DNA from 4 places in the Variovorax sp. HJSM1_2 genome. Region 4 is predicted to be linked to each of the others. Evidence: predicted binding sites of a transcription regulator. Region 4 holds the regulator's gene; each other region holds the start of a gene.
The links. Region 4 encodes sigma-54, which starts transcription at its own class of promoters, with help from an activator protein. Its sites were predicted from a motif close to TGGCANGNAANCTGCTTT; they were not measured.

Region 1 (7,443 bases), on a different contig from region 4:
CGAGCTGTTTGCGCGTGTTGCCCGCGTGTTGTTGCCCAAGGATTACCTGCGGCTGCGGCTCACCGGCGAAGCCGTGACCGACTGTTCAGATGCCTCCGGCACTTTATGGCTAAACGTGGCCCAGCGCCGCTGGTCCGCGCCGATGTTGGCCGCTTGTGGCTTGACTGAGGCGCATATGCCCAGGCTGGTGGAAGGCAGTGCGGTGGCGGCCGGTTTGTCGGCCAGCCTGGCCGCGCGCTGGGGCCTGCGTGCCGGCATTCCCGTCGCCGGTGGCGCGGGTGATAACGCGGCCAGCGCTGTAGGCATGGGGGTGACGGCGCCGGGGCAGGGCTTTGTGTCCCTGGGCACCTCGGGTGTGGTGTTCCTGGCGACCGAGCGTTTTGAACCCAACCCCGCGCAAGCCGTGCATGCGTTTTGTCATGCGCTGCCGCAGCAGTGGCACCAGATGGCGGTGATGTTGTCCGCCGCCAGCGCCGTGACCTGGGCCACACGCACCCTGGGCTTTGCCAACGAGGCTGCCATGTTGGCCGCAGCTGCATCCTTAGGCCCTGCGGAGCGTGCGCAGGCACCATTGTTTTTGCCCTACCTTTCTGGTGAGCGCTCGCCGCACCACAACCCGCAGGCCCAAGCCGTGCTGTTTGGCTTGGGCCACCAGCACGGCCCGGCGCAAATAGCTTACGCCGTGGCCGAGGGTGTGGCTTTTGGTTTGTGTGATGGCTGGCGCAGCTTGTCACGCGCCACGCCGGTGCACGCCTTGTCGGCCGTGGGCGGGGGCACACGCAGCGCCTGGTGGGTTCAGTTGCTGGCCAATGTGCTGCGAATGCCGCTGGAAATCCTGGACGGCGGGACCACGGGCGCGGCGCTTGGCGCGGCGCGCCTGGGTTGGCTGGCCGATGGCGGCAGCGCCGCAGAGGTCTGCCGCCGCCCGGCTGTGGTGCAGCTGTTCCACCCCGAGGCGCGTGATGCCGAGCTGGTGCAGCGCTACCAACGCTTTGCTGCGCTGTACCAGGCACTCAAGGGCAGCTTTCCAGCGCCAATGCCGTCTTGAGGAAAATAGCCCTCTGATGCCATCTGCGATTGCGTAGGCTGCTACTGAATTGCGAGTGAATGGCAGGGCGTAAAAACCGCTGGACGGCTGCGCCTGCGGCAACGACACTGCGCGCAAGTGTCTCCTTCCCCCATGCCAACTCCCGAATCTTCCTCGTCCCAGCCGCCTGCTGCACAGCCAATTGACATGGCTTGGCAGCAAATCTACGTGCACCGCGGTGCCCCCGCAAAACCCGCCTTTGGTGCGCCGTGCAACGGCTGTGGTGTGTGTTGTCTGGTGGCACCGTGCCCCTTGGGCATGATGGTGTCGCGCCGCCGCAGCGGTGCCTGCAAGGCCCTGCATTGGAGCGACGCCGAGCAGCGCTACCAATGTGGTCTGCTGATGGCGCCGCAGCGTTTGCTGGGAAGGCAGAGCGGCACACCGCGCTGGCTCACCCGTCTGCTGGGCCGCTGGGTACGCCGCTGGATCGCGGCCGGGCAGGGCTGTGACGCCACATGGCAGCCGGAGCGCGACCTGCCGGTGTAGCGTCTGTTTCTATGCCTTTTGCCGCGTTATTCCAACGCAGACGCCGGGCCAAAAAACTCGTGCCGTGCCTGTGCCTCGGGCACACCGGCGCTGCGCAGGTGGCGGCGCACTTCGCGCATAAAGGGTTTGGGGCCAAGGAAATAGGCATCGACGTCGCGTGTGTGGGCCGGCAGCCACGCCTGCAGGCGCGCCGGGTCCAACAGGCCGCTGGCGTGCGGCGCCTCGGCTTCGGGCGTGCCCGTGGCGTCGTCGTAGCAGTAGTAACGCGTGAGCTGTGGGTGCTTCCTGGCTGCGGCTTCGATATGGTGGCGGAACGCATGCACGCGGTGGTTGCGTGCGCAGTGGATAAAGACCACCGGGCGTTGGGTTTGCAGCGCCGCATCCAGCATGGCCAGGGTCGGGGTGATGCCGACACCGCCGCTGATCAACACCAGTGGTTTGTCACTCGCGGCCAGCGTGAACTCGCCCGATGGTGCGTAGAGTTGCAGCGTGCTGCCCACCTGTACCTGGTCGTGCAGAAAGTTCGACGCCACACCGCCGGCTTCACGCTTGACGCTGATGCGGTAGCTGCGGCCGTTGGGGGCTGCAGAGAGTGAGTAGTTGCGGCGTATGTCTTCTCCGTTGACGTTGAGACGCAGGCCAATGTATTGGCCGGGCAGAAAGTCCATGGGGGCGCCGCCATCGGCGGGCACCAGGTGGAAGGAGGTGATTTCGTCCGACTCGGCCACCTTTTGTTCTACCGTGAACGCACGCTCGCCACGCCAGCCGCCGGGGGCCGAAGCCTGGCTGTCGTAGAGCTGTTTTTCGGCGCCTATCAGGATGTCGGCCAGTTGGCCGTAGGCAGCGCCCCAGGCGTCGATCACCGCATCGGTGGCAATCTCCGCACCCAGCACTTCACGGATGGCGCGCAGCAGGCAGGCTCCAACGATGGGGTAGTGCTCGGGCTGCACCTGCAGCGCCACGTGTTTGTTGACGATTTGCGTCGCCAGCGGGCCCATGGCTTCGAGCCGGTCTATGTTCTTGGCGTACATCAGCACACCGTTGGCCAGCGCGCGCGGCTGGTCGCCACTGGCCTGGTGGGTCTGGTTGAAAAACGGGCGCACCTCGGGATGCTCGGCCAGCATCAGTTTGTAGAAGTGTGTGGTGAGTGCTTCGCCGCCTTGTTCCAGCAGGGGCACGGTGGACGAGACAATGGCACGTTGGGCGGCGGTCAGCATAAGAGAGGCTCCGAGGGTTAAAGGTAGTACGGTATTGCAACCGCCGTGCCAAGCGGTGATAGGTTTTAAATCAATGGCTTAGGGTTGATAAAGTCATAATGACTCGATTGAGTGGTGGGTCATAATGACACCATTGGAGTGTTTATGACATCAAACCCGCTGCTCGAAGCCTTGCTGCCGCTGACCGCCGATTTGGCCCGCGATGTGCCCGAGGCCGAGCGTTACCGTCGCATGTTGCAAACCTTGCGGCGTTTGTTGCCGTGTGATGCGGTTGCGCTGCTGCAGTTGGATGGCGACCGCCTCGTGCCCTTGGCGGTGGATGGCTTGTCCGGCGACACCTTGGGCCGGCGTTTCAAGCTGGCCGAACATCCGCGTTTTGAAGCCCTGTTGGCGGCGCCCGGCCCGGTGCGCTTCGCCGCCGACTGTGGCTTGCCAGACCCCTACGATGGTTTGGTGGACGGCATTGACGGCCATCTGCCGGTGCACGACTGCATGGGCTGCGCATTGCAGTTGGACGGCCAGCCCTGGGGCTTGCTCACGCTGGATGCGCTCAGCGTCAACCGCTTTGCCGCCAAGTCACCGGAAACTCTGCAAGCCTTCGCCAGCCTGGCCGCGGCCACCGTGGCGGTGGCGCAGCGCATACGCCGCCTGGAAGACCGGGCCGAGGTCTACCAGCAAGCGGCCAGCAGCAGTCTGCCGCGCACCCTGACCGGGCAAAGCCCGGCGCACCGCCAACTGATGAAGGAAATCGCGCTGGTGGGCCCCAGCGAGTTGTGTGTCTTGATCCAGGGCGAAACCGGCACCGGCAAGGAACTGGTGGCGCAGGCGCTGCACGCCGCCTCCAGCCGCGCCACGCGGCCCATGGTGGCGGTCAACTGCGCGGCGCTGCCCGACAACCTGGTGGAGAGTGAACTCTTCGGCCATGTGCGCGGCGCCTTCACCGGGGCTGTGGCCGAGCGTGGCGGCAAGTTTGAGCTGGCCGATGGCGGCACCCTGTTTTTGGACGAGGTGGCCGAACTGCCCTTGGCGGTGCAGGCGAAACTGCTGCGTGTGCTGCAAAGCGGCCAGGTGCAGCGTTTGGGCTCGGACCGGGAGCACCGCGTGGACGTGCGCCTGATTGCTGCCAGCAACCGCGACCTAGCCGACGAAGTGCGCGCCGGCCACCTACGTGCCGATTTCTACCACCGCCTCAGCGTCTACCCTTTGCGTGTGCCCGCATTACGCGACCGTGGCCGCGATGTGCTGCCGCTGGCCGGTGGCTTCCTGGAGGAAAACCGCTCGCGCCTGGGCCTGCGCAGCGTGCGGCTCAGCGCCGAGGCGCAGGCCGCGCTGCTGGCCTACCCCTGGCCCGGCAATGTGCGTGAACTGGAGCATTTGCTGGGCCGGAGTGTGCTCAAGGCCCTGGGCCGGCACACACCGCGGCCGCAGATGTTGACACTGGAGGCCGAGGACTTGGGACTGGCGACCGACGCAGTTGCGTCTGCACAGCCAACACCCTCAGCCGCCACAGCGGCGGCAACCGGGGCGGCTCCGGTCGCGCTGCGTGTGGCGGTGGAGAAGCTGGAGCGCGACATGATTGCCCAGGCCTTGGCGCAACACCGCGGCAGTTGGGCCGCGGCCGCGCGCACCTTGGGGCTTGACCGGGCCAACCTGGCGAGGATGGCGCGGCGCCTGGGCATCACACGTGCCGAAACTGATGCCGGCTGAGCTGCGCGTGGGCCGCGACGTGTATTGTCGTGATGTACAGACGTTAGACTGCGCGGAGCATTTTTTCGGCTGCTGTGTGGCGCTTGGCAACAAAACCGGCGGCAAATCCAGCTGAGGCCGTGCCGCCGTGGACGAGGCAGACTTTTGTGGAACAGAGAGGTGTATTGCGGGTGGAACACATGCAGCAGTCCGAAATGCAAGCGGCGCTTGAAAGCGGCTTTGACCAGCAGTTTCTGCGTTTTGAACCTGGCGCGTTTGATTTCCCGTCGCCGCGCCTGCCGGTCACGCCGCGCCGCGCCTGGCAGCTGTTGCCGCACCGCGCAAGGCCTGGGTTTCGCACTGCACATGCCGGGGCCGACGGTGCGCTGTTTTTCACACGTGCGCGTTATGCGCTTTTCGAAGCCTTGCGTTGTCTGGGCGTGGGGCCGAATGCCGGCTTTCTCGCACCCTCCTACCATTGCCGGACCATGCTGGACCCGGCCATTGCCCTGGCTGCTCCGCTGTACCTTTATGAGGTGTTGCCGGATCTGACGCCCGACCTGGCTTCGGTGGAGAAAACCCTGCAGGCGCAACCGCAGATCCGCTGTGTATTGGTGCCGCATTATTTTGGTTTTGTGCGTGACCTGTCTGCGATCAAGGCCTTGTGTGAGCAGTACGGCGTGGACCTGATAGAGGACTGCTCACATGCCTTGTTTGGCGGCGAGCGACAGGCACAGTTCGGCCGCTGGGGGCGTTTTGCCATCGCCAGCCCGCCCAAGTTTTTCCCGTGCGCGGATGGTGGCTTGTTATGGGGCAGCCGCCCAGAAGACCTGCATGTGTTGCGGCCCGCTCATCCGGGCCTGAAGGCGGAGCTGCGCGGTGTCTGGCAATTCATGCAAAACCAGCGCCAGCCCGCGCCACCGCTGTCAGCAGCGGCAACTGCCGCGCCAGAAAATGTGCCTGCGGCATCCGCCGATCGCCTGCTGCCGCGTGGTCTGTCGCATGACTACAATCCCGCGCTGCAAGGGCAGGCCGGATTGGCTTGGTCGCGTGCCGTGATGCACATGACGGATGTGCCGCAATTGGTCGAGGCCAGAAGGCGCAACTACAAACGCTGGGTGGACGCGACCAGCTCGCTCGCCGGTTGTGTGCCGCTGTTACCCACGTTGGCACCGGAGACGGTTCCTTACATGTTCCCGCTGCGGCTGCTGGCCCCCGAGACGGTATTCTTCCGCCTCAAACGCCAGGGCCTGCCGGTTTGGCGCTGGGATGACCTGGCGCTGTCGCACTGCCGTTCGGCCACACAGTACCGTCTGGAACTGCTGCATCTGCCCTGTCACCAGGAACTGCAGGACCAGCACATGGACTGGATGCTGAAGACCTTGCAGCAGGCGCTGAACAACAGCTAAAAATGACCCACGCACAACACATCACAGGAGTTGCATGAAGCGTATCCATACCGAGGCTGATCTGACGGTTGAGGGCTGCCAGGCTCTGAGCGATCTGCCCGACGATGCGCGCGCGTTGATGGAACGGGCCGAGCACACCAGCATGCAGCTGGGCTGGAGCTGGTATGCCAACCTCGTCGACAAAGTGTTCGCCGATCAGACCAACGACCTCTGGTTTTATGTCTTGCGCCGCACCTCTGAAGTGTTGGCGGTACTGCCATTGCGTGTGGACCGCGAACAGGGTGTGCTCACGCTGCGCGCGTTGGCCAACTACTACACCGCGCTCTACGCGCCATGCCTGGCAGCATCCGCGACAGCGCAGGACGTCGCCGTGCTGTTTCGCGCGCTGAAGAAAAGTTGGCCGCGCCTGGCCACGGTCAACCTGTCGCCCATGGACCATGGCGCGGCCCAGTTTCAACTGCTGCAGCAGGCGATGAGCCTGGGCGGGCTGCGCCACTTTGACTTCTTTTGTTTTGGCAATTGGTACGAGCCGGTGCGAAGCGACTGGAAGGGTTACCTGATGCAGCGCAAGGCCAACTTCCGCAGCACCATCAAGCGCCATGGCGCCAAACTGGTAGAGGAAGGCGGGCGTATAGAGCTGGTGGACACGGCATCGCCGCAGGCGCTGGAGCAGGCCATTGAAGCCTACCAAAAGGTCTACAGCGCGAGCTGGAAGAAGGACGAGCCCTTTGCCGAATTTGTGCCCGGCCTGATCCGCACCTGCGCCGACAAGGGTTGGCTGCGCATGGGTTTGGCCTGGATGAAGGACCAGCCCATCGCTGCGCAGATCTGGACCGTGGCCCATGGCAAGGCCGACATCTACAAAGTGGCCTACGACGAAAACTTCAAGGCCTACTCACCCGGCACCTTGGTGTCCGCCTTGCTGATGGAGCATGTGCTGACGGTGGACGGCGTGCGCGAGGTGGACTTTCTGGTCGGCGACGATGCCTACAAAAAAGTCTGGATGAGTGCGCGCCGCGAGCGCTGGGGCTTGGTGGGCTACAACCCGCGGGTGCTGGCCGGGCTGCTGGGCTGGCAGCGCGAACTCTGGTGGCGCAAACTCAAGCCACTGCTGGCGCGAGGCAAGGCCGCGCTGGCGGCCAGGGAAAAGCCTGCGGCCTCTACGGCTTCTACCACCTCTGCGGCCAAGGACTAAACGCCGGTGCGCGCGGCCAGTATGGCGCGTGCCACCTCGGCAAAGCCGCTGCCGCGTTCACTGGGCGTGATGTAGCGCGGCAGGTGGCTCAAGCGGGCTTCGAAGCGGCGAATATTGGCCACGCCAAACGAATGTTCAAACGTCTGGAACATCAACTGGTCGTTGGTCGAGTCACCCACATAGACCCAGCGCGCCATCTCGGCATCCAGATCGCGGCCAAACAAGGCCTGGGTGATCCAGCGTGCCCCTTCAAGTTTGTTGTGCGCGCCAAACCAGCCGTTGATGTGAATGCTGCTGACCGTGGCATTCATGCCGGCGGCGCGCATTTGTGCCACGGCCTGGTCGATCGCCGCTTGTGGCAGA
Region 2 (7,443 bases), on a different contig from region 4:
GTCTTCATGGCCAGGGCAAGGCGCTGTTCTGAATCGCGCAAAGTGGCGTCCATCTGCACCCGCTCGGTGATGTCCATATGTGTGCCGAGTACACGCATGGCCTGGCCGTGTACATCGCGCTCCACCACCATGACGTGGGCCAGCACCCAAACCAGTCGGCCGTCTTTGTGCAGCATGCGGTGCGTCACCCGGTAGGGCTCGGTACTGTTTTTCATGTGCTCAGAAAAGCCGTCATACACCGCCGTCAAATCATCGGGATGCACCAGCTTGCGCCAGTTCTCGGCGTTGACTTCAATTTCTCCGTGGTGGTAGCCCAGGATCTCCAGCTCGCGGCTATTGACGGTGAAGGTATTCACGTCCAGCCGCCGGTCCCATAAGCCCAGGGCGGCGCTTTTCAGGCCAAACTCAAAACGCAAGGCGTTTTCGCGCTCCAGACGTCGCCGCACCTGGTCGCCGCGGCTCTTGGCCATCGCGCTTTGCTGGGCAAAATAAAGTGCCGTGCAACTGCCCAGGGTCAGCAACGCAAACAACACGGCGTACATCGCCACATCGTCGCGCCACGCCGCATAAATAGCCGATGGCTTGCGGCTCAACTGCACCACCAGGGGCGAGTCCATGCGCAAGGCCTGCGGCGCCACGGTGTGCAGCACCATCAGACGGTCATCCCCCGTGGCCGCCGAGATGCCCTCAAAGGTCGACTCTTCGCGGCCGCTGGCCACGTGCTGGCTGAACAGCGAGGTCGACGCACTCAGGTCACGCCCGAGCAAGGCCTCGTCGTGCCGCGCGTCGACAAACAAGCGGGCCGAAGCGTGCACCACGCCGACCTGCATGTCGGGCGCATACAGCACCGATTTCGCCAGAATCTCAAAATATTCGGGGTTCAGGTTGGCCGTGACCACGCCCGCAAAATCACCGTTGACCGCCTGTATCGCCTTGCTCAGGCTGATGGAGTAGACGCCGCCCATGGATTTGAACGGCGGGCTCACATACAAGCGGCTGTAGTCAGGGTCCTTCTGTGCTGCCGAGAAGTAGCTACGCTCCCGAAAATTCATGCCACGCAACTCTGGCCGGTCGGTGATGGCCATCGTGCCCGACGCATTCAGCACGGCGATGCCGCGCACGCCCGGCATTGCATCGGCCAAGGCCTTGAGGCGCGACGGAGCATAGGTCGACTCACCCGGTGTATCCCCCGCCACCAGGTCATAACGCACACTGGCCAGAGCGTTGTTGACCCCGTCAAACTGCCGCGCCAGGTTGTCGGCCACCACACGTGCCTGGGTTTGCAGACGGCTGTGCTCTTCCTGGGTGATGCGCTGGTAACCGATGTAGAGCTGGAAAATGCCCAGGCCCAAGGCCAATACCAGAAACACAGCAAGCCCCAGCCACGCCTGTTTGTAGGGTTTTCTATCGTCTTGGGAGTCTTGGGAATGTGCCAACGGGGTGGCCATGGATGCGGGTGTCGCGGATGTCACGGGTCTAGGAACCTGAAGGTCTTACAGGAAAGCGGCCACCCTAGTTTATGTGCATAAGCCAATACCCGATCAACGGTTCTGCTTTGAAATGCAGCAGCCCTAGCCCGTATCTCGGTGGTTCGCACTAGGCAAAGACGGCCATCAACGCCCCAAACTGGGGATGGCCCCGCACCGGGACGGTGTGACGACGCCGGGAAATACCTGCGCCCGGGGCCAGACCGGCGCATAGAGCCGCGGTCTGCAGTCAAAAGCTCCCGGCATGAAGCTTGCTTGACAAGCCGTGTTCGAGGTGAAGCTGCCTGGACTGATGTCTCCCTCCGCTAATGATGGCGCCCCCTGAACGCAGTGGCCTGAATGGCCGGCGTTTGGTTTGTTCCAACCCACGCCCGTGGTTCCGCGGTGGGTGCGTTGTGGCGTTGGCCCGCTCGGGCACCCCGCACACGATCCTGCATCCCGCTGCGTTGCCACCTGCGTCCTTGCAGGATCATCATGAAAATCATTCTTATCGGCCACGGCATGGTTGGCCACAAATTCCTCGAAAGCCTGGCAGAAACCGGCCTCAGCAACGTCGACGTCACGGTGCTGTGTGAAGAGCCCCGCCCCGCCTACGACCGTGTGCATCTGTCCGAGTTCTTCAGCGGCAAAACGGCCGAAGACCTGTCCCTGGTAGAAGCCGGCTTTTTTGAGCGCACCGGCTTCACACTGCGCCTGGCGGCACGCGCCGCCTCGGTAGACCGCATTGGTAAAACCGTGACCACGCTGGACGGCGAAATCCTGCCCTACGACAAGCTGGTGCTGGCCACAGGCTCCAACCCCTTTGTGCCGCCGCTGCCAGGCCGCGACCGCGAACACATCCATGTCTACCGCACCATAGAAGACCTGGAGGCCATGACGGCCTCGGGCAAGAAGTCGAAAACCGGCGTGGTGGTGGGTGGCGGCCTGCTGGGCCTGGAATGCGCCAAGGCCTTGCGCGACATGGGCCTGGAAGCCCACGTGGTCGAGTTCGCCCCCCGGTTGATGGCCGTGCAGGTGGACGAAGGCGGCGGCCGCGTGCTGCGCGCCAAGATCGAAGAGCTGGGCCTGACGGTGCACACCGGGCGCAACACCCAGGAGATCACCGACGGCGCCACGGCGCGCCACCGCATGGTGTTTGCCGACGGCACACACCTGGAGACCGACATGATCGTGTTCTCCGCCGGCATCCGCCCACGCGACGAAATCGCGCGCCAATGTGTGCTGGCGATTGGCCCGCGCGGCGGCGTGGTGATTGACAGCGCCTGCCGCACCAGCGACCACGACATCTACGCCATTGGCGAATGCGCCTCCTGGAACGAACAGGTGTTTGGCCTGGTGGCCCCGGGTTACGACATGGCCCGCGTGACCGCGCGCCACATTGCAGGTGATGTGGACGCCGCCTTTGTTGGCGCCGACATGAGCACCAAGCTCAAGCTCATGGGTGTGGACGTGGCCAGCATAGGCGACGCCCATGGCCGCACGCCCAAGAGCCGTTCGTGCCAATACGTGGACGAGCTGCGCCAGATCTACAAGAAGATTGTGATCAGCGAAGACGGCAAACAACTGCTGGGCGCGGTGCTGATTGGCGACGCTTCCGAATACGGCACGCTGCTGCAGATGGCGCTCAACGGCATCACGCTGCCGGCCGAACCCGAATTCTTGATCTTCCCGTCGAGCGACGGCAAAGCCAAGCCTGGCCTGGGTGTGGACGCCCTGCCCGACAGCGCCCAAATCTGCTCGTGCAACAACGTCAGCAAGGGCGCCATCTGCGCCGCCGTGGGCGACGGCGCCTGCACCATTGGTGAGTTGAAGGCCTGCACCAAGGCCGGCGCCACCTGCGGCGGCTGTGTGCCGCTGGTCACCCAGGTGATGAAGTTCGAAATGGCGCGCCGCGGCATGGCGGTGAACAACCATGTGTGTGAACACTTTGCGTACTCGCGCCAGGAGATCTACCACCTGGTGCGCGTAGGCAACATCAAGAGTTTTGACGACCTGCTGGCCAAACATGGCAAGGGCCTGGGTTGCGACATCTGCAAACCCGTGGCGGCCAGTGTGTTCGCCTCCTGCTGGAACGAGTTTGTGCTGAAGAAAGAACTCGCTGGCCTGCAAGACAGCAACGACTACTACCTGGGCAACATCCAGAAAGACGGCACCTACTCGGTGGTGCCACGTATGCCCGGTGGCGAGGTCACACCCGAAGGCCTGATCGCCGTCGGTCAAGTCGCCAAGAAGTACGGCCTGTACACCAAGATCACCGGCGGCCAGCGTGTCGACTTGTTTGGCGCACGTGTCGAGCAATTGCCCACCATTTGGGAAGAGCTGATCAACGCCGGTTTTGAATCGGGCCACGCCTATGGCAAGTCGCTGCGCACGGTAAAGAGTTGTGTGGGCTCCACCTGGTGCCGCTACGGCGTGGGCGACAGCGTGGGCCTGGCCGTGGAACTGGAACACCGCTACAAGGGCTTGCGCTCGCCGCACAAGATCAAGTTTGGTGTGTCCGGCTGCACACGTGAATGCGCCGAAGCCCAGGGCAAGGACATTGGCATCATCGCCACCGAAAAAGGCTGGAACCTCTACATCTGCGGCAATGGCGGCATGAAGCCGCGCCACGCCGAACTGTTTGGCTCCGACCTGAGCAAGGAAGAACTCGTGGCCATGATAGACCGCGTGTTGATGTTCTACGTGCGCACCGCCGACCGCCTGCAACGCACCAGCACCTGGCGCGAAAGCCTGGAAGGCGGGCTGGACTACCTGAAGGACGTGCTGATCAAAGACAGCCTGGGCCTTTGCGCCGAGCTGGAAGCACAAATGCAGCATGTGGTAGACACCTACCAGTGTGAGTGGAAGACCGCCATCACCGACCCCGAAACACGCAAACGCTTCCGCTCGTTTGTCAACAGCGACAAGGCCGACGAACACGTGATCTTTGTCGAGGAGCGCGGCCAGATCCGCCCTGCCCGCCCCGATGAACGCGCACCGGCGCTGGCAGAAGCCGCTTGAACACCATCACCAGAAAGCCCCTCATGAAAACCGAAACCCAAACGACCTGGACTGACGTTTGCGCTGTCGACGACATCCTGCCCAGCACAGGCGTCTGTGCGCTGGTGGACAACCGGCACGTCGCCGTGTTCCGCCTTAACATTGTGGATGGAAGCGACCAGTTCTTCGCCATCGACAACGTCGATCCCAAGTCGGGCGCGAGTGTGTTGTCGCGTGGCCTGCTCGGCAACCTGGGCGAGCGTGTGGTCGTGGCCTCGCCGCTGTACAAGAACCACTTCGACCTGCACACCGGCGAATGCCTGGAGGCGCCCGAGCATTCGGTACGTGCGCACGGTGTGCGCACCGATGGCGGTCGCGTGAGTGTCGCTTTGGCTTGAGCGGCGGTTGATGGCCCAGCGCTGCTGATAGCATCGGCAGCCCCACCACTGCATAGAATTTCCGCATGCCCGACTCGGCCGATCCCCTGGCAGCTTTTTCCGTCTCCACCCTGGTGCTGCGCGCCAAGCAGTTGGAGATTGATGCGGTGCGCCATCTCGCCTGCCGCGCCGACCTGGTGGACGCACTCGGCCAGTTGATCCAGGCCCTGCAGCGCGAGCGCGGCGCCTCCAGCATTTACCTGGCCTCCAAAGGACTGCGTTTTGCCGACGTGCGCCGCAACACCGTCCACGAAGCCCAGGCCATGGAGGCCCGGCTGCGCGAGGTGTTCGCCCAGCACACCGAGACGGCGCAGGGGGCCACCGCCAAATCGCTGTCCCTGATGGCATGGGCCCTGCTCGGTCTGGACGCGCTGACCGCACTCCGCACACAGATCGAGCGTCAGGCCATGTCGGCACACGACGCGGTTGCCGCCTTCAGCCATCTGATCGCCGGACTGATTGAGCTGGTGTTCCATGTGGCCGACGCGGCCAGCCTGCCCAGCGTCTCACGCATCCTGGTGGCCTTTTTGCAATTGGTGCAGGCACAGGAAGAAGCCGGCCAGGAACGCGCTCTGGGCGCCTTGCTGTATGCCTCGGGCAGCGCCAGCGAAGAACAGCAACAGCGTGTGCTGAACCTCATCGACGCGCAGGAGCGCAGCCTGCTGGTGTTCGCCGAATTTGCCGACCCGGCCTTGCGCCAGCGTTGGGAACAGCAGCAGTTGCAGCCCGGTGTGGCACGGCTGGAGCGCCTGCGGCGCACCTTGTGCACCACCCGGCCGGAGCATCCGCTGGACAGCAATCTCAGTGACACCTGGTTCGACGTGTGCACCGAACGCATTGACCAGTTGTGGCAGTTGCAGATAGCGCTGATGACACAATTGCGCGCGGCCTGCGCCGCAAGCATCACCGCAGCCCAGCAGGACCTGCAAGACTCCAAGGGCTTGCTGCGCCATCTGCGCGACAACCCGCCGCCGCGCACCCACGCGGTGGACCGCTTCTTTGACCCGGGCAACGCCAGCGCCCCCACGGCTGCGCCGGCAAGTTCCGCAGCCACGGGCCAGGCCAGCACTTCGCTGCATGATGTGCTGCAAGCCCAGACCGCACGCCTGACAGACATGGAACTGGAGCTTGTCGCGGCCCGCCGCAAGCTCAATGAGCGCAAGGTGATTGACCGCGCAAAAGCCATGCTGATGAGCAAACTGGGCATGAGCGAAGAGGTCGCCTTCCGCACCCTGCAAAAGACCTCGATGGACGAAAACCGCCGCCTGCTGGATGTGGCCGAAGCCACCCTGGCGTTGCCGGACTCGGCCTTTGCCCAATTGGCGCAACGCTGAACCATTGCGGTGCATCGCGTGCCGGCTATGCACTGACGCGAGGCCAGGCGGCGGGCATCACACCCGGCGTTTCAGCAAAACCTATACATGCCGTGTTTTTTGTGCCCCACACATGTGCAACATGCCGGCCTTGGCAAAGGTATGGATATTGCTTAACCCACACATCGGGCTGATGAAGGCCTGAGCAAGCCCACAGCGCACCCCGGATAACGGCGTCCATTGCAGCACTCGCAAACCTGAGTGCCGCAACGGACGCCGTTTTGCATTCTGCAGTGCTTGAACGCCATGTTCAGCAACGCCCATCCCTCCCCTTTTATCCAGCCCAAAGGAAGTCAAATGGCCTACCTCGCCCCTGCCGAGTTCGTCACCAAAATGGTCGATGCCGGTGAATCCAAGTTGCTCATGTCCACCCGCGACACCTTGATCCGCTCCTACATGGCCGGTGCCATCCTGGCCCTGGCCGCTGCCTTTGCGGTGACCGTGACCGTCAACACCGGCAACCCGCTGCTGGGCGCCATCCTGTTCCCCGTGGGTTTCATCATGCTGTACCTGATGGGTTTTGACCTGCTCACCGGCGTATTCACCCTGGTGCCCTTGGCTGTGCTCGACAAACGCCCCGGCGCCACGTGGAAAGGTGTTTTCCGCAACTGGGGTTTGGTGTTTGTTGGCAACTTCGCCGGCGCACTGACGGTGGCCGTGTTCATGGCCATCATCTTCACCTTTGGTTTCAGCGAAGCGCCGAATGCAGTGGGCGAAAAGCTAGGCCACATTGGTGAAGGCCGTACGCTGGGTTATGCCGCACATGGCGCCGCCGGCATGCTCACACTGTTCATTCGCGGCGTGATGTGCAACTGGATGGTGTCCACCGGCGTGGTCGCAGCCATGATGTCGACCACTGTTTCGGGCAAGGCCATAGGCATGTGGATGCCCGTGATGATCTTCTTCTACATGGGTTTTGAGCACTCCATCGTCAACATGTTCCTGTTCCCCACAGGCCTGTTGCTGGGTGGCAAGTTCACGCTGATGGACTACCTGATCTGGAACGAGATTCCCACTGTGCTGGGCAACCTGGTCGGTGGTCTGACCTTTGTTGGCCTGACGCTTTACTCCACACACTACAAGACCGCCGCCAAGCGCGTGGCGCAGTAAGCCCCTGGCTCCGGTGCTGCGCACTTTCCGCCCCCGTCGCTGGGGGCAGCACCTGCA
Region 3 (7,443 bases), on a different contig from region 4:
ATCGCCGCACGGCGTCTGGACGCTGGACCACACACCCCGTTGAGTTGTGTATGAGAAGTGTCTTGCGTGCTACGGTAAATATAGCTGCTTGGGCACTATCCATCAGCGCCGGAGCCGCTTTTGCCTCTGATGCCTGCGAGAAGCCGGTTTACCTGACGTTTGACACCGGTCACATGGCCATTGCGCCGCTGGTGGCCGAAGTGTTGAACCGCCAGCAGGTCAAGGTCACCTTCTTCGGTGCCAACGAACGCACCCAGACCGGCGACGGCAGTCTGGGCAAGGACTGGGCGCCGTGGTGGAAGGCACGTGCTGCCGAAGGCCATGCGTTTGCATCCCACACGTTTGACCATGTGTATTGGCGCGGCGACGTGAAAGCGGCTCAGAAGGGCGACCCGGTGCGCTTCAAGATGCGCTCTTCCGCCGGGCCCGACGAGGGCCGTGAACAGGTCTGGAGCGCCGAACAATATTGCGCAGAAATCGGCCGCTCTGAAAAACGCCTGCAAGACATGACAGGCCAGCCGCCGCTGCCGCTGTTCCGTGCGCCGGGGGGCAAAACCTCGCCGCAATTGCTGGCTGCTGCCAAGTCTTGCGGTTACGCGCATGTGGGCTGGGCTCCGGCGGGGTTCCTGGGTGATGAGCTGCCAAGCGAGGCTTACCCGAATGCGGCGCTGCTGCAAAAGGCGCTGCGCGACATCCGCTCCGGGGACATCCTGCTGGCGCACCTGGGCATCTGGTCGCGCAAAGACCCATGGGCACCGGCGGTGCTGGAGCCGCTGATCGTTGGCCTGAAAGAACGAGGCTTCTGTTTTGCCACCTTGCGTGAGCACCCGGCTTACAGCGCCTGGATCAAAGCGCATCCTGTGGTGGCAGTGACCCCCGTCAAAACAAAGTAACCAGTCCTGCCGGACAATCAAATCATGGACACGTTGACGGATGGGTTTGCGCTGGCGCAGCAATGGTTGTTTGAAACCGTGGTGCAGCCACTGGTGTATGGCGTGGGTCTGGGCGGCTGGGTGGAGGACGCCTTCACCGGCACCGGCTGGTTGCTGGTGGGGCTGCTGCAGATCGCCGTGTTGCTGGCGGTGATCGGGCCGCTGCAGCGCTGGCGCCCGGTGGAGCCGGTGACCGACCGCCGCGCCATCCGCATCGACATGCTCTACACCGTGGTGCACCGCCTGGGTTTGTTCCGTGTGGCTTTGTTCCTGACGCTGGAGCCCATGATGGACGACATCTTCGGCTGGCTGCGCTTGAGCGGCCTGAGCACCTTTCACCTCGATGGCATCTGGCCCGGGGTGAGCGACACCGCCTGGGTCAGCTTCATCATTTATCTGCTGGCGTTTGACCTGCTGGAGTACCTGATCCACCGTGGCCAGCATCACTTCAATTGGTGGTGGTCGCTGCATGCCTTGCACCATTCGCAGCGCCAGATGACCATGTGGAGCGACAGCCGCAACCACCTGCTGGACGACGTCATCCACGACCTCATCGTGGTGGTGGTGGCCCAGTTGGTGGGGGTCGGGCCGGGGCAGTTCATTGCGCTGGTGGCGCTGACCCAGCTCAGCGAAAACCTGCACCACGCCAATCTACGCGTGTGGTTTGGCCGCATAGGCGAGCGTTTGTGGGTGAGCCCGCGCTTTCACCGCTTGCACCACAGCATAGGCATAGGCCACGAATCGGCTGGTGCGAGCACGCTGGGCGGCCACAACTTCGGTGTGTTGCTGCCCTGGTGGGACATGTTGTTTCGCACCGCCAACTTCGAGCTGCGATTTGATCCCACCGGCATCCGCGACCAGGTCGAGCCCGGGCCAGGCGGTGTACGCGACTACGGCGAAGGCTTCTGGCGCCAGCAGTGGCTGGGGCTGGCGCGGCTGTTCGGGCGCGGCTGAACGCCACGCGCCCCAAGGCAAACCCGGTAAAGCTGTTTGACCAGCCATCACGGTTTCATACGGCTCGGGTTATGCTCGCGCCATGCGTTTGTTCCTCGACTCTTTTTGGCGCGCGGCTGGTTATTGCCTGCACCCGCGCGTGATTGCGTTGTCGCTGTTGCCGCTGGTGTTCATGGTGGCCTTGTCGACGGCGCTGGGTTACTTTTTCTGGGACATGTCGCTCGACCAGGTGCGCAGCCTGCTCGATTCGGCGGAATGGACCACCAAGCTTTGGGCCTGGCTGGAAGGCATGGGCCTTGGCGCGCTGAAGGTCAGCCTGGCGCCGCTGATCGTCATCTTCACGGTCACGCCGCTGATCGTCATCTTTTCGGTGCTGGTGGTGTCCATCATGATGGCGCCGGCCATGGTGCGCCTGGTGGCCGAGCGGCGTTTTCCGCTGCTGGAAAAAAAGCGTGGCGGCACTTTTCTGGGCAGCGTGTGGTGGTCGCTGAGTTCCACGCTGATTGCGCTGGTGGCGCTGATTGTTTCGGTGCCGTTGTGGTTGGTGCCACCCTTGATTCTGATCTTGCCGCCGTTGATCTGGGGTTGGTTGACCTACCGCGTCATGACTTATGACGTCCTGGCCGAACACGCCAGCCGTCCCGAGCGCCTGGCGCTGCTCAAGCGCCACACCGGTGCGCTGCTGCTGATGGGGGTCATCAGTGGTTATCTCGGCGCCGCGCCCAGCCTGCTGTGGGTGTCCGGGGCCTTGTTTGCCGCGGCTTTCGTGATCCTCGCCCCGATGGCGATCTGGATCTACACCTTGGTGTTTGCGTTTTCCGCGCTGTGGTACGCCCACTATGTGTTGGCGGCGCTGCAGGCCATGCGCTTGCAGGACCCGGCGCGTAGCGTCAACCTCAACAACACTTCAAACGATTCAATAGGCGGCTTGCCGCCGCTATCCCATGCCAACGGACTATCAGACCCCCAGAACAACTGAAACCACGGAAGAGTCCGCGCCTGGTTTTGCGCGGCCACCCAAGTTCGGTTTGATCATCGTCGGCGACGAAATCCTCTCTGGTAAACGTGCCGATAAACACCTGCCCAAGACCATAGAGTTGCTGGGCGAGCGTGGGCTGCATCTCGACTACGCCGAATACGTGGGTGACGCGCCCGAGCGCATCACGGCCACGCTGGCGCGCGCCTTTGCCTCGGGCGACGTGGTGTTCTCCACCGGCGGCATTGGTGCCACGCCTGACGACCACACCCGCCAATGTGCGGCCAAGGCTTTGCAGCGCCCGCTGGAACTGCACCCTGAAGCCAAAGCCTTGATCACCGAGCGTATGCGCGACACGGCAGCAGAGCAGGGCGTAGCTTTCGAGCCCGAGCGTGCCGACAACGTACACCGGCTCAACATGGGGGTGTTTCCGCAGGGTGCGCGCATCATTCCCAATCCCTACAACAAGATTCCGGGCTTCAGCGTTGGCCACGTGCACTTTGTGCCGGGGTTTCCGGTGATGGCCTGGCCGATGATGGCCTGGGTGCTTGACCAGTATTACCCGGCGCTGTTTGTGCGTGATGCCTGGATCGAAAAATCCATCGTGGTGTTTGGCGGCATGGAAGCCACACTCACACCGCTGATGGAATCGATTGAACAAAACCATCCGCTGGCAAAAGTATTCAGCCTGCCCAGCGTGGACCACCCGCAGCATGGGCGGCACATCGAGTTGGGCGTCAAAGGGCCGCCCGAGGTGGTGGCTGCGGCCTACCCCGCGCTACTGGAAGGACTGTCCCGATTCGACGTCAAACTTGGCCCTGAATTGGTGCGCACCTAAAATGCACCAAGATGGATTTATTTGACGATTTGCACCAAAAATGTGCAAATCAAACCCTGACACGAGGGATGACCCGCAGTGGGGCCCTCATGTGATGGCAAATAGCGGCAAATTCGTCGGTATTGGCCGAAGTTTGTCGCAGTTCGCGGTGCACCGGTTTGGCATAAAAACTGCATCCTAGGCACCGTGGTTTAATTTTCGCAACCCCCCAACCAGGAGATTTTGATGGCAAAGACCGTCGCTGATGTGATGAAGATGGTGAAGGAAAGCGAAGTCAAGTTTGTTGACTTCCGCTTCACCGATACCCGCGGTAAGGAACAGCACGTGACGGTGCCGGTCTCGCATTTCGACGAAGACAAATTCTCTTCCGGCCACGCTTTCGACGGTTCTTCCATCGCTGGCTGGAAGGGCATTGAAGCTTCGGACATGCAATTGATGCCCGACCCCAACACCGCCAACATCGATCCTTTCTTCGAAGAAACGACGATGATCCTGACCTGCGACGTGATCGATCCTGCCGACGGCAAGGCCTACGAGCGCGATCCACGTTCCCTGGCCAAGCGCGCCGAAGCCTACATGAAGGCTTCCGGCCTGGGCGATACCGCTTACTTCGGACCAGAACCAGAATTCTTCGTTTTTGACGGCGTGCGTTGGCAAAACGACATGTCCGGCTGCTTCGTCAAGATCGAATCCGAAGAAGCTGCTTGGAACACAGGCAAAGAATTCGAACACGGCAACACGGGTCACCGTCCTGCCGTCAAGGGCGGCTACTTCCCAGTGCCACCAGTCGACAGCTTCCAAGACATGCGCTCGGAAATGTGTCTGATCCTGGAAAGCCTGGGCATTCCGGTTGAAGTGCACCACCACGAAGTGGCCAACGCCGGCCAAATGGAATTGGGCACGAAGTTCAGCACGCTGATCCAGCGCGCTGACTGGGTGCAACTGCAAAAGTACGTGATCCAGAACGTGGCCCACGCCTACGGCAAGACCGCGACCTTCATGCCCAAGCCCATCGTGGGCGACAACGGTTCCGGCATGCACGTGCACCAGTCGGTCTGGAAAGACGGCAAGAACCTGTTCGCAGGCGACGGCTACGCTGGCCTGTCCGAGTTCGCTCTGTACTACATCGGCGGCATCATCAAGCACGCTCGTGCCTTGAACGCCATCACCAACCCCGGCACCAACAGCTACAAGCGCCTGGTCCCCGGTTTTGAAGCCCCTGTGAAACTGGCTTACTCGGCCAAGAACCGCTCGGCCTCGATCCGTATTCCTTTTGTGGCGAACCCCAAGGGCCGTCGCGTGGAAGCACGTTTCCCAGATCCACTGATGAACCCATACCTGGGCTTCTCGGCTCTGCTGATGGCTGGTCTGGACGGCGTGGAAAACAAGATCCATCCTGGCGAAGCCGCCAGCAAGGACCTGTACCATCTGCCACCCGAAGAAGACAAGCTGATCCCAACGGTTTGCCACAGCCTGGACCAGGCCCTGGAAAACCTGGACAAGGACCGTGCGTTCTTGACCAAGGGCGGCGTGTTTACCGATTCCTACATCGACGCCTACATCGAACTGAAGATGCAAGAAGTCACGCGTTTCCGCATGGCCACCCATCCAGTCGAATTCGACATGTATTATTCGCTGTAATGGCACCTGCTTACCGCTGCAACTTCTGGCTGTAGTGGTGATCTCAAAAGGACGGCGCCCGCCGTCCTTTTTTATTGAGGTGCTGCTTTCTAGCGTTCTGCTTTTCAGTTGGTAGGCATCCCTGGTGTTTTTACAAGCATGAAACCTGTTGTTGTTGCGTTCCTGGGTTTAGCCCTTTCTGTTTCGGCTCTGCCGGTGTTGGCGCAGGCCAGCGTCTACCGTTGTGGCAACGAATACACCAACGCCGTCAAAGACGCCAAGGATGCGCAAGCCCGCGGCTGCAAGTTGGTCGAAGGTGGCAACGTCACCGTCATCCAGACGCCGCGCACCAGCGGCGGCAGCGCGGCGAGCCCGGCGCCGGTGCGGGCCCCCAGTGCCGGCCAGCGGGTCGACAACGCCGACCAGCGCGCACGCGATTCCGATGCACGCATGATTCTGGAGTCCGAGCTGAAAAAGGCCGAGACGCGGCGCGGTGATCTGCTCAAGGAATACAACAACGGCGAGCCCGACAAGCTGGGCCCCGAAACCCGCAACTACCAAAAATACTTGGATCGCGTGGCTGAACTCAAGGCCTCCATAGACCGCGCCGACGCCGAAATCGCCAGCCTGCAGCGCGAGCTGTCGCGGCTTCCTTCGTCACGCTGAGCCCCGTTCTTCACCGGTAAATTTGTTGAATAAAACCGACCAACCCCACGCGCGTTTTCAGTCCTTTGACATGTTGGCCACGCTGGTGGCCGTGCTGCAAAGTGATGGTGTTGTGCTGTTCGCCAATGCGGCTCTGGAAGACATGCTGGGCCTGTCGCGTCGCACCATCGAAGGCACGCAGTTTCAGGACTGCTTTACCGAACCCCACCTGTTGCAGAACGCCTTGGAAGGTGCCGGCAGCAACGAATTTGCCGCCCTGCGTTACGACGCCTGGCTCAAGCGTCTGAACCAGGAGCCCATGCCCGTGCATGTGATCCTGGCGCAAACCGAGCTGCCGGGCCAGGTGGTGGTGGAGTTGCTGCCGCAAGAGCAGCAGGCCAAACAAGACCGCGAAGAGCGCCTCATCGACCAGGCGCAGGCCAACAAGGAGTTGATCCGCAACCTCGCGCACGAGATCAAAAACCCGCTGGGTGGCATTCGTGGTGCAGCGCAGTTGCTTGAGATGGAGATCGAGTCGCGCGAACTCATAGAGTACACCCAGGTCATCATCCACGAGGCGGATCGCCTGCAAAGCCTGGTCGACCGACTGCTTGCGCCACACCGCCGCCCGCACGTGGTGGGCGATGTCAACATCCATGAGGTGTGTGAGCGTGTGCGTTCACTCATCCTGGCGGAGTTTCCGCGTGGCCTGAAGGTGGTGCGCGACTACGACATTTCGGTGCCCGAGTTTCGCGGCGACCGCGAGCAGCTCATACAGGCGGTGCTCAACATCACACACAACGCCGCCCAGGCCTTGGTGGACCGCATTGAAGCCGGTGACGGTGAGATCGTTTTTCGCACGCGTATTGCGCGCCAGGTGACGTTTGGCAAACAGCGCTACCGCTTGGCACTGGAATTGCATGTCATCGACAACGGTCCAGGAGTACCGCAGTCGATCAAGGACCGTATTTTCTATCCGCTGGTGTCGGGTAGAGAGGGAGGCTCTGGACTAGGTCTCACCCTGGCTCAGACTTTTGTGCAGCAGCACCACGGTTTGATCGAATGTGAAAGTGTTCCTGGCCGCACGGACTTCAAGATATTGATACCACTGCCTTAGTTAGTCTTCAGACCAACGGGGCGGTACGACCCGAGGTGACAAAACACATGAAACCGATCTGGATAGTAGATGACGACCAGTCCATCCGTTTCGTGCTGGAGAAAGCGCTTTTGCGCGAAGACCTGCCCACGCGCAGCTTTACCAATCCACGCGAGGTGCTGCAGGCACTAGAGACGGCCACCGACGAAGACGGCCCACAAATCCTGGTCAGCGACATTCGCATGCCCGGCGGCTCCGGACTCGACCTGTTGAGCCAGGTGAAGGAAATGCATCCCGGCCTGCCGGTGATCATCATGACGGCGTTCTCCGACCTGGACAGCGCGGTTTCCGCGTTCCAGGGCGGCGCCTTTGAATATCTGCC
Region 4 (7,443 bases):
TGCGCCCTTCACGGGCCACACCGGCGACGGCAATCCGGTCGCCATAAGGCGGGTTGATCATCAACACACCGCTGGCGGTGGGCGGTTGGCGTTGCAAGGCATCGCCGCCGCGGAACTGCACGCAGTCGGCGACACCTGCGCGTTCGGCGTTGCGCATGGCGAAGTCGACCATGCGGTGGGCCACGTCACTGCCAAAAATCTCGGTGCGCGGCTTGTGCTCGGCGGCGCGGGCCTGGCTCAGCAGCGAATCCCATACGTGGGGTTGAAACGGCAGCAGCTTCTCGAATGCAAAGCGGCGTCGGCTGCCTGCGGCAATGTTGCAGGCGATTTGCGCAGCCTCGATGGCAATGGTGCCGCTGCCGCAGCAGGGGTCGTACAGCGGTGTTTCACCATCCCATTCGCTCGCGGCCAGCATGGCGGCGGCCAGGGTTTCCTTGAGCGGCGCTTCGCCCTTGTCTTCGCGCCAGCCACGTTTGAACAGCGGCTCGCCCGAGGTGTCCATGTACAGCGTGGCGCGGTCGGTGGTCAGGTGGGCATAGATGCGCACGCCGGGCCAACGTGTGTCCACATCGGGGCGCACACCGTGTTTGTGGCGGAAACGGTCAGCCACGGCGTCTTTGATCTTCAGCGCCGCAAAATTGAGCGAGGTCAGTGGGCTGTGCTGCGCCGTGACTTCAATCTTGAAGCTTTGTTTGGGCGTGAACCAGATCTCCCAGGCGACCTGGCTGGCCGCTTCGTACAGGTGTTGCTCGTTGCGGTACTCGGTGTTCGACAATTCGATGAGCACACGCTGCGCCAGGCGGCTGTGCAGATTGAGCAGCATGGCATCGCGCCACGAAGCACGCACCAGCACACCGCCACGCAGCACCAGCAGGTCGTCGCCTTGCAGGTTGGTGAGCTGGTGCACCTCTTCGGCGAGAAAGTCTTCAACACCTGCGGCGCAGGGCAAAAATAGCTTGAGCTGGTTCATGGCAAATAGGTTCGCTGTTCGCGGGTTGGGGCAATGCCGTGCGCGCTAGACGCGCATCGACATTAAAGCGCTTTGCGCAGGTTTGTGGGCGCAATACGCAGCGCCTCGCGGTATTTGGCCACCGTGCGGCGGGCACATTCAATACCTTGCTCTTTGAGCATGTCGGAGAGCTGGCTGTCGCTCAGGGGCTTTTTCGGGTCTTCGGACGAGACAAACTGCTTGATCAGCGCGCGCACAGCGGTGCTGGAGGCGTTGCCACCGGTCTCGGTGCCGAGCGACGAGCCAAAGAAGTACTTCAGTTCGAAAGTGCCGTGCGGCGTGGACATGTATTTGGCCGTGGTCACGCGGCTGATGGTGGATTCGTGCAGCCCGAGTTCATCGGCAATTTCACGCAGCACCAGCGGGCGCATGGCCAGCTCACCATGGGTGAAGAAGTTCTTCTGCCGATCAACAATGGCGTTGCTCACGCGCAGTATGGTGTCAAAGCGCTGCTGGATGTTCTTGATGAACCAGCGCGCTTCTTGCAGCCGTTGCTGCAGCGCGGCATTCACCGAGGCATCGCGTCCACCACCTTTGTGCTGTTTCAGCGCGTTGGCATAGATGTCGTGCACCTTCAGGCGCGGCATCACGTCCTGGTTCAGCCGCACCCGGAAATTCGCCTGCGCGCCACGGCCTACCTTGGTCACGATGACGTCGGGTATGACGATGTTGCGCTCCACGTCAACAAAGCGGCGGCCCGGCTTGGGCTCCAGGCTGGCGATCAGGCCCAAGGCGGCTTTGATCACCGTGTCGGAGGTGCGGCACTGGCTGGCCAGGCGCTTCACATCACGCCGGGCCACCAGGTCCATGGGACAGGCGCACATGTTGATGGCGGCGACGCGGATTTGTTCCTGCTCTTCTTCTGCCTCATCATCGGCCAGGGCGCGCAGTTGCAGCGTCAGGCATTCTTCTAGGGTGCGCGCGCCCACGCCTACCGGCTCCAGGCTTTGCAGCAAGCCCAGCGCCATGGTGAAGCGGTGCTGCAGCTCTTCGATTTCTTCGAGCTCGTCGTCTGGCTCGGCCAGGCTTTGGGCCAGCTCTTCGAGGCTGTCTTCCAGGTAGCCGTCTTCGTTCAGCGACTCGATCAGGAAGCGCAGCGCCGCGCGGTCTTCTTCGCTGAGCCGGAGGGCCAGCGCCTGGCGGTGCAGGAACTCGGTGAGCGACATCTGGCTGCGCGCCAGTTCGGTGGCGTCGACTTCGCCGTCACTCTCGTTGTTGTTGGTGCGCGGCGGCGCGTCGCCGCCCCATTCGCTGTCGTCCGGGGCGATTTCCGAGGTGCCGTCGCCTTCCCAGTTCTGGTTGTCGTCCTGGGGGCTCAACGGGCTTTCAGACTCCATCTGGCTGTCTGATCCGGTGTTGTCGGTGCTGCTGGACGTGGTGCTGGTGGCGTATTCGCTTTCGCGGTCTTCGGTGCTGACCTGTGTGTCGGCATGGCTCAGGCCGAATTCTTCGCGCGGCGCCTCGTCAATGCCGACTTCCAGGAACGGGTTGTCGTCGAGCATCTGCTCGACTTCCTGGCTCAGCTCCAGCGTGGACAGCTGCAGCAGGCGAATCGACTGCTGCAGCTGCGGCGTGAGCGCCAAATGCTGCGAAACGCGTAGCGATAAACCTTGTTTCATGCGCGCGCCTCCCGCACCGCCGACAAGGCTGGCGGTAGCAGCAGGCCAAGCTGCGCCCCAAAGCTGTTACGCACGCATTCCATGGGCTTACATCCGGAAATGCTCACCGAGGTAAACCCGGCGCACTTCGGCGTTGTTGACGATTTCAGAGGGCGTTCCTTGTGCCAGCACTTGGCCATCACTGATGATGTAGGCGTGGTCACAAATGCCTAGGGTTTCGCGTACGTTGTGGTCGGTGATGAGCACACCAATGCCGCGCGATTTGAGAAAGCTGATGATGCGCTGGATCTCGATCACCGCGATCGGGTCGATACCGGCAAACGGCTCGTCCAGCAGGATGAAGCGCGGCTGGGTGGCCAGCGCCCGCGCGATTTCCACGCGGCGGCGTTCACCACCCGACAAAGCCAGCGCTGATGAACTGCGCAGATGCTCTACGCGCAAGTCTTGCAGCAGGTCGGTGAGGCGTTGTTCCAGTTCGGCTTTGCTGAAAGGTTTGTCGTCCTCACCGTGCTGCAACTCGAGCACGGCGCGTACGTTTTCTTCTACCGTGAGTTTTCGGAAGATAGAAGCTTCTTGCGGCAAATAACTCAAACCCAGGCGCGAACGGCGGTGGATGGGCATGCCTTCCACCGGCTGGTTGTCGATGAAGATCTGCCCGCTGTCTGCACGCACCAGGCCCACAATCATGTAGAACGAGGTGGTTTTACCGGCGCCGTTGGGGCCGAGCAAACCGACTACCTCACCCTTGCGGACCTTCAAACCCACATCTTTGACCACCTTGCGGCCGCCATAGGCTTTTTGCAGGTGGCGTGCTTCCAGGCAGGACGAATCGTCCACCGGGGATGTGGCGACTTGCGCCGCCGTCACTTGCGCTCCCCGCCGAGCTGCAGGCTGGGGCGCAAGGCCGGTGCCGTCGTGTTGGCGTCTGGCACAGCGGGCGCGGAGGCCGCTGATTTGGGTGTCAACATGGCGCGCACACGCCCGCCAGAGTTAGCGGTGCCCGCGCCGCCCGGCGCGCCAGCCAAGTTGCGTACGCTGCCGTCGACGGTGAACACGCCGGTGGTGTTGTGGTAATTGATTTCGGCACCCGTGGTCTCATCGCTGAGCTTGGTCCCCAAGTAACGACGCATCACCGCGCGGCGCACCAGACGCACGTTGTCGGCCTTGCTGTCGTAGTAGATTTCTTCGGCTTCGCCTTCGATGAACTCATCAACGCCTTCGCGCTTTTGCCGGAAAAACGCCAGCTTGCCGGCCGCTGCGGTAACCACGCCATATTGGTAACCTTCTGGGTCTTGACGTACATCCACCCGCGCGCCGCGCAGGATGATGGTGCCCTTGGTCATGACCACATTGCCGGTGAAGACATTGGTCTGCTTCAGGTCGTCGTAACGCATGGCGTCGGCTTCGACGTTCATGGGCTTGTCTCGGTCCGCCGTTTCGGCGTGCGCAGCCCCGGCCGTGAACGCCAATGCGGCCAGGAGGAGTGCGATGGTGTTGATTTTTTTCATAGAGGCATGAATCTTGCAGATCATTGTAGCGGCGACAACCTCCGCGCCATGAAAAATGCCCGCTGTTGCGGGCATTTAAACGGCAAATTAACGACTCAAGCAGGCATCAAGACTTGGCCGGCCCAGCCTTGCGCTCCTGGGCGACCAGGTAGTCCACGATCGCCAGGGCACGCGGCATGCCTTGCGCCAGCGAACCGTCGGTGTAGAACTTGCCGGCCACGCCCAAGGCGGGCACACCTTCCACCTTGTAGGCTTCTTGCAACTGCGAGGCCTGGCGCACCTTGGCGCTCACGGAGAACGAGTTGTACACCTCGGTGAACTTGGCTTTGTCTATGCCTTGTTTGGCAACCCATTCGATCACGGCGTCGTCGCGGTCGAGTTTTTGGTGGTCGACGTGGATGGCCTGGAACACCTTGCCGTGCATTTGTGGCAACAGGTTCATGGCTTCCAGCGTGTAGAACAGCTTTTGCGGCGGCACGAAGCTGCTCTGGAAGTTGACCGGCACGCGGCGGAAGGCCACATCCTTGGGCAACTGCTTGAGCCAGGACTCCAGCGTAGGCTCGAACGCATTGCAGTGCGGGCAGGCGTACCAGAAGAACTCCACGACCTCGATCTTGCCCTTGCTGGCACCGTCTACGGGCGCCGCGGTTTTCAGCACGTTGTAGTCGGTACCTGCCTTGGGGGCCATGCCCTGTGCTTGTGCCGCACCGAAGGGGGCGAGGGCCAGCGACGAGGCGGCGACTGCCCCAACAGAGGCCAGGGAAAATTCACGACGTTTCATTTACGATCACTCCTTGTGGCCGTTCTGACCAGGGGCGGTTGGAAAAGTTCAGCCACTGCGCAGTGCTTGCGCGAATGGCCTGGGATTTTCGGTTGAAGCCGGTTTGACCTAACGCTGCACGCGCACCAAGGCGCTTTCGTTGCCCAGGTCTTCCAGACGCGTGCGGGCTTTTTCCGCATCGTCTTTTTTGTTGTAGGGCCCCATGCGCACGCGGTAGACGGTGCGACCGGATTGCTCGCGCTCGGTCACTTTGGCCTGCAAGCCGGACATCGCCAGCTTGGCGCGTTGGGCTTCCGCGTCTTCTGGGGTGCGGTAGGCACCGGCTTGCACAAAGTACTCAAACGGATCGGCCGCGTCGTTGTCGGTCTTGGCCGAGGGGGCGGCAGCGGCCGTGGTGGTTGATACGCCTTTGGACTTGGCCCGCGCCAGGTCACCCAGCGGGTCGAAGTTCGGGTCGTTGGCCGGGTTGGGTTTTGTATCGCCCTTCACCGGAGTGGACGCCATCGCTGGCAACGTGGTCACCGGGGAAGGTGCCGCCACTGGCGCAGGTGCGGGTGCAATGCCTGCCACGGCTGGAGCGCCGGGTGTGGCGGGAACCACGGTGCCGGTGGCGGTCGCGGTGGTGGCACCCGCCTCGGCCGTGGCTGGCCGGGCCGGGTTCTTGCCCTGCAGTGGCGTGTTGGGGTCCCAGCTTTTGTTTTTTTGCTGCTCGGCCGCATCGCGCTCGGCGCCAGAGTTGACGCCCTTGCCGGCGACGAAGGGCACCGGCACCTTGGTGACGTAGACGGCCACGGCCAAAGCGGCACCCAGTCCAATCACCAGTCCCAAGATGAACCCGATGGCCGTGCCGCCGCGCTGTTTTTTCTGCTTCATGAAGGTCTTCACATTTTCTTCGGCGCACTCACCCCGAGCACGGCCAAGCCATTGTGCAACACCTGCGCTGTGGCGGCGACCAGGGCCAGGCGTGCCAGTTTCACCTGTTCGTCGTCCACCAGAATGCGCTCGGCATCGTAGTAGCTGTGGTAGCTCGCGGCCAGATCGCGCAGGTAGAAGGTGACGTCGTGCGGCGCAAAGTCGGCACAGGCGCCGGTCAGCATTTCGGGGTAACGCGCGAGTTGCATCATCAGCGCCTGGGCTTGCGGGCTGGTCAACGGCGACAGGTCGACCTTGGCCAGGCTTTCCACTCCAGCGCCGCCTTGTTCCTGCCACGCCGCCAATACCGAGCAAATGCGCGCATGTGCGTACTGCACGTAATAGACCGGGTTGTCGTTGTTCTGCGCCAGGGCCAGGTCGACGTCGAACATGTATTCGGTGTCTGGCTTGCGGCTCAGCAGGAAGAAGCGCACGGCGTCCTTGCTGGTCCAGTCGATCACATCGCGCAGCGTGACGTAGCTGCCGGCACGCTTGGAAATCTTCACTTCTTCGCCGCCGCGCATCACACGCACCATGGTGTGCAGCACGTAGTCGGGGTAGCCTTCGGGAATGCCAACACTGGCGGCTTGCAGGCCGGCGCGCACACGCGCGATGGTGCCGTGGTGGTCGGTGCCCTGGATGTTGACCACGCGGTGGAAGCCGCGCTCCCACTTGGCGATGTGGTAGGCCACGTCAGGCACAAAGTAGGTGTAGCTGCCGTCGGTCTTGCGCATCACACGGTCTTTGTCGTCGCCGTAGTCGGTGGAGCGCAGCCACAGGGCGCCGTCTTGTTCGTAGGTCTTGCCTGCGGCAATCAGCTTGTTGACGGCGGCCTCGACGCGGCCGCTGGTGTAGAGGCTGGACTCGAGGTAGAAGTTGTCGAAGCGCACCTCGAAGGCGCGCAGATCCAGATCCTGCTCGCGGCGCAGGTAGGCCACGGCAAACTCGCGGATCGAATCCATGTCGTTGATGTCGCCGCTGGCGGTGACTTCACGGTCGTCGGCCTTGACAGTCTTCTTGGCCAGGAAGTCGTTGGCGATGTCATTGATGTAGTCGCCGTTGTAGGCGGCGGCTTTTTCGCCGCTAGGCCACTCCGGGTCGCCGGGCTTGAAGCCTTGCGCGCGCAGATGTGTGCTGCTGGCCAAGGTGCCGATCTGCACACCCGCGTCGTTGTAATAAAACTCGCGGTAGACGTTCCATCCCTGGGTTTGGAACAGGTTGCAGATGGCGTCACCCAAAGCCGCTTGTCGGCCGTGGCCCACATGCAACGGGCCGGTGGGGTTGGCCGAGACAAACTCCACCAGCACACGTTCGCCCTTGTCGGGCTGGGTGCCGAAGGCCGTGCCAGCGGTCAGTACTTCGTGCACCACCGCTTGTTTGGCGGCGGGCTTGAGTTTGATGTTGATGAAGCCCGGGCCGGCGATTTCTACCGCATCCACCCACTGCTGAAACGCGGGCGTGGCCAGCAGTTCAGTGCGCAGTTGTTCCCCTAGCGCACGCGGGTTGGCTTTGAGCGGTTTGGCCAGCTGCATGGCGGCGGTGATGGCGAAATCGCCCAGCGCGGCCATCTTCGGCAGCTCGAAAGCGGCTTTTTCACCCGCACCGGGCAGAATC

Region 1: the regulator sigma-54 is predicted to act here: its motif matches at 2,824-2,841, upstream of hmpA (NO-inducible flavohemoprotein).
Region 2: the regulator sigma-54 is predicted to act here: its motif matches at 1,728-1,745, upstream of nirB (nitrite reductase large subunit NirB).
Region 3: the regulator sigma-54 is predicted to act here: its motif matches at 3,860-3,877, upstream of glnA (type I glutamate--ammonia ligase).

What each region holds. Positions count from the first base shown of each region.
Region 1 is NZ_JBMOXA010000004.1:59,726-67,168, reverse strand. Features, by position in the region: gene xylB (xylulokinase) at 1-1,048, shown strand, start outside; gene ACFQ95_RS05895 (hypothetical protein) at 1,235-1,573, shown strand; gene hmpA (NO-inducible flavohemoprotein) at 1,600-2,790, opposite strand; gene norR (nitric oxide reductase transcriptional regulator NorR) at 2,935-4,497, shown strand; gene ACFQ95_RS05880 (DegT/DnrJ/EryC1/StrS family aminotransferase) at 4,677-5,885, shown strand; gene ACFQ95_RS05875 (GNAT family N-acetyltransferase) at 5,920-7,080, shown strand; gene ACFQ95_RS05870 (HAD-IIB family hydrolase) at 7,077-7,443, opposite strand, start outside.
Region 2 is NZ_JBMOXA010000006.1:65,444-72,886, forward strand. Features, by position in the region: gene ACFQ95_RS08485 (diguanylate cyclase domain-containing protein) at 1-1,448, opposite strand, end outside; gene nirB (nitrite reductase large subunit NirB) at 1,962-4,487, shown strand; gene nirD (nitrite reductase small subunit NirD) at 4,511-4,864, shown strand; gene ACFQ95_RS08500 (nitrate- and nitrite sensing domain-containing protein) at 4,930-6,237, shown strand; gene ACFQ95_RS08505 (formate/nitrite transporter family protein) at 6,574-7,386, shown strand.
Region 3 is NZ_JBMOXA010000002.1:75,352-82,794, forward strand. Features, by position in the region: gene ACFQ95_RS02840 (cytochrome D1 domain-containing protein) at 1-43, shown strand, start outside; gene ACFQ95_RS02845 (polysaccharide deacetylase family protein) at 51-893, shown strand; gene ACFQ95_RS02850 (sterol desaturase family protein) at 918-1,886, shown strand; gene ACFQ95_RS02855 (EI24 domain-containing protein) at 1,969-2,865, shown strand; gene ACFQ95_RS02860 (competence/damage-inducible protein A) at 2,831-3,700, shown strand; gene glnA (type I glutamate--ammonia ligase) at 3,926-5,341, shown strand; gene ACFQ95_RS02870 (hypothetical protein) at 5,480-5,986, shown strand; gene glnL (nitrogen regulation protein NR(II)) at 6,057-7,082, shown strand; gene ntrC (nitrogen regulation protein NR(I)) at 7,130-7,443, shown strand, end outside.
Region 4 is NZ_JBMOXA010000018.1:47,466-54,908, reverse strand. Features, by position in the region: gene ACFQ95_RS18355 (THUMP domain-containing class I SAM-dependent RNA methyltransferase) at 1-970, opposite strand, end outside; gene ACFQ95_RS18350 (RNA polymerase factor sigma-54) at 1,033-2,628, opposite strand; gene lptB (LPS export ABC transporter ATP-binding protein) at 2,716-3,495, opposite strand; gene lptA (lipopolysaccharide transport periplasmic protein LptA) at 3,492-4,136, opposite strand; gene ACFQ95_RS18335 (thiol:disulfide interchange protein DsbA/DsbL) at 4,243-4,917, opposite strand; gene ACFQ95_RS18330 (SPOR domain-containing protein) at 5,026-5,790, opposite strand; gene argS (arginine--tRNA ligase) at 5,799-7,443, opposite strand, start outside.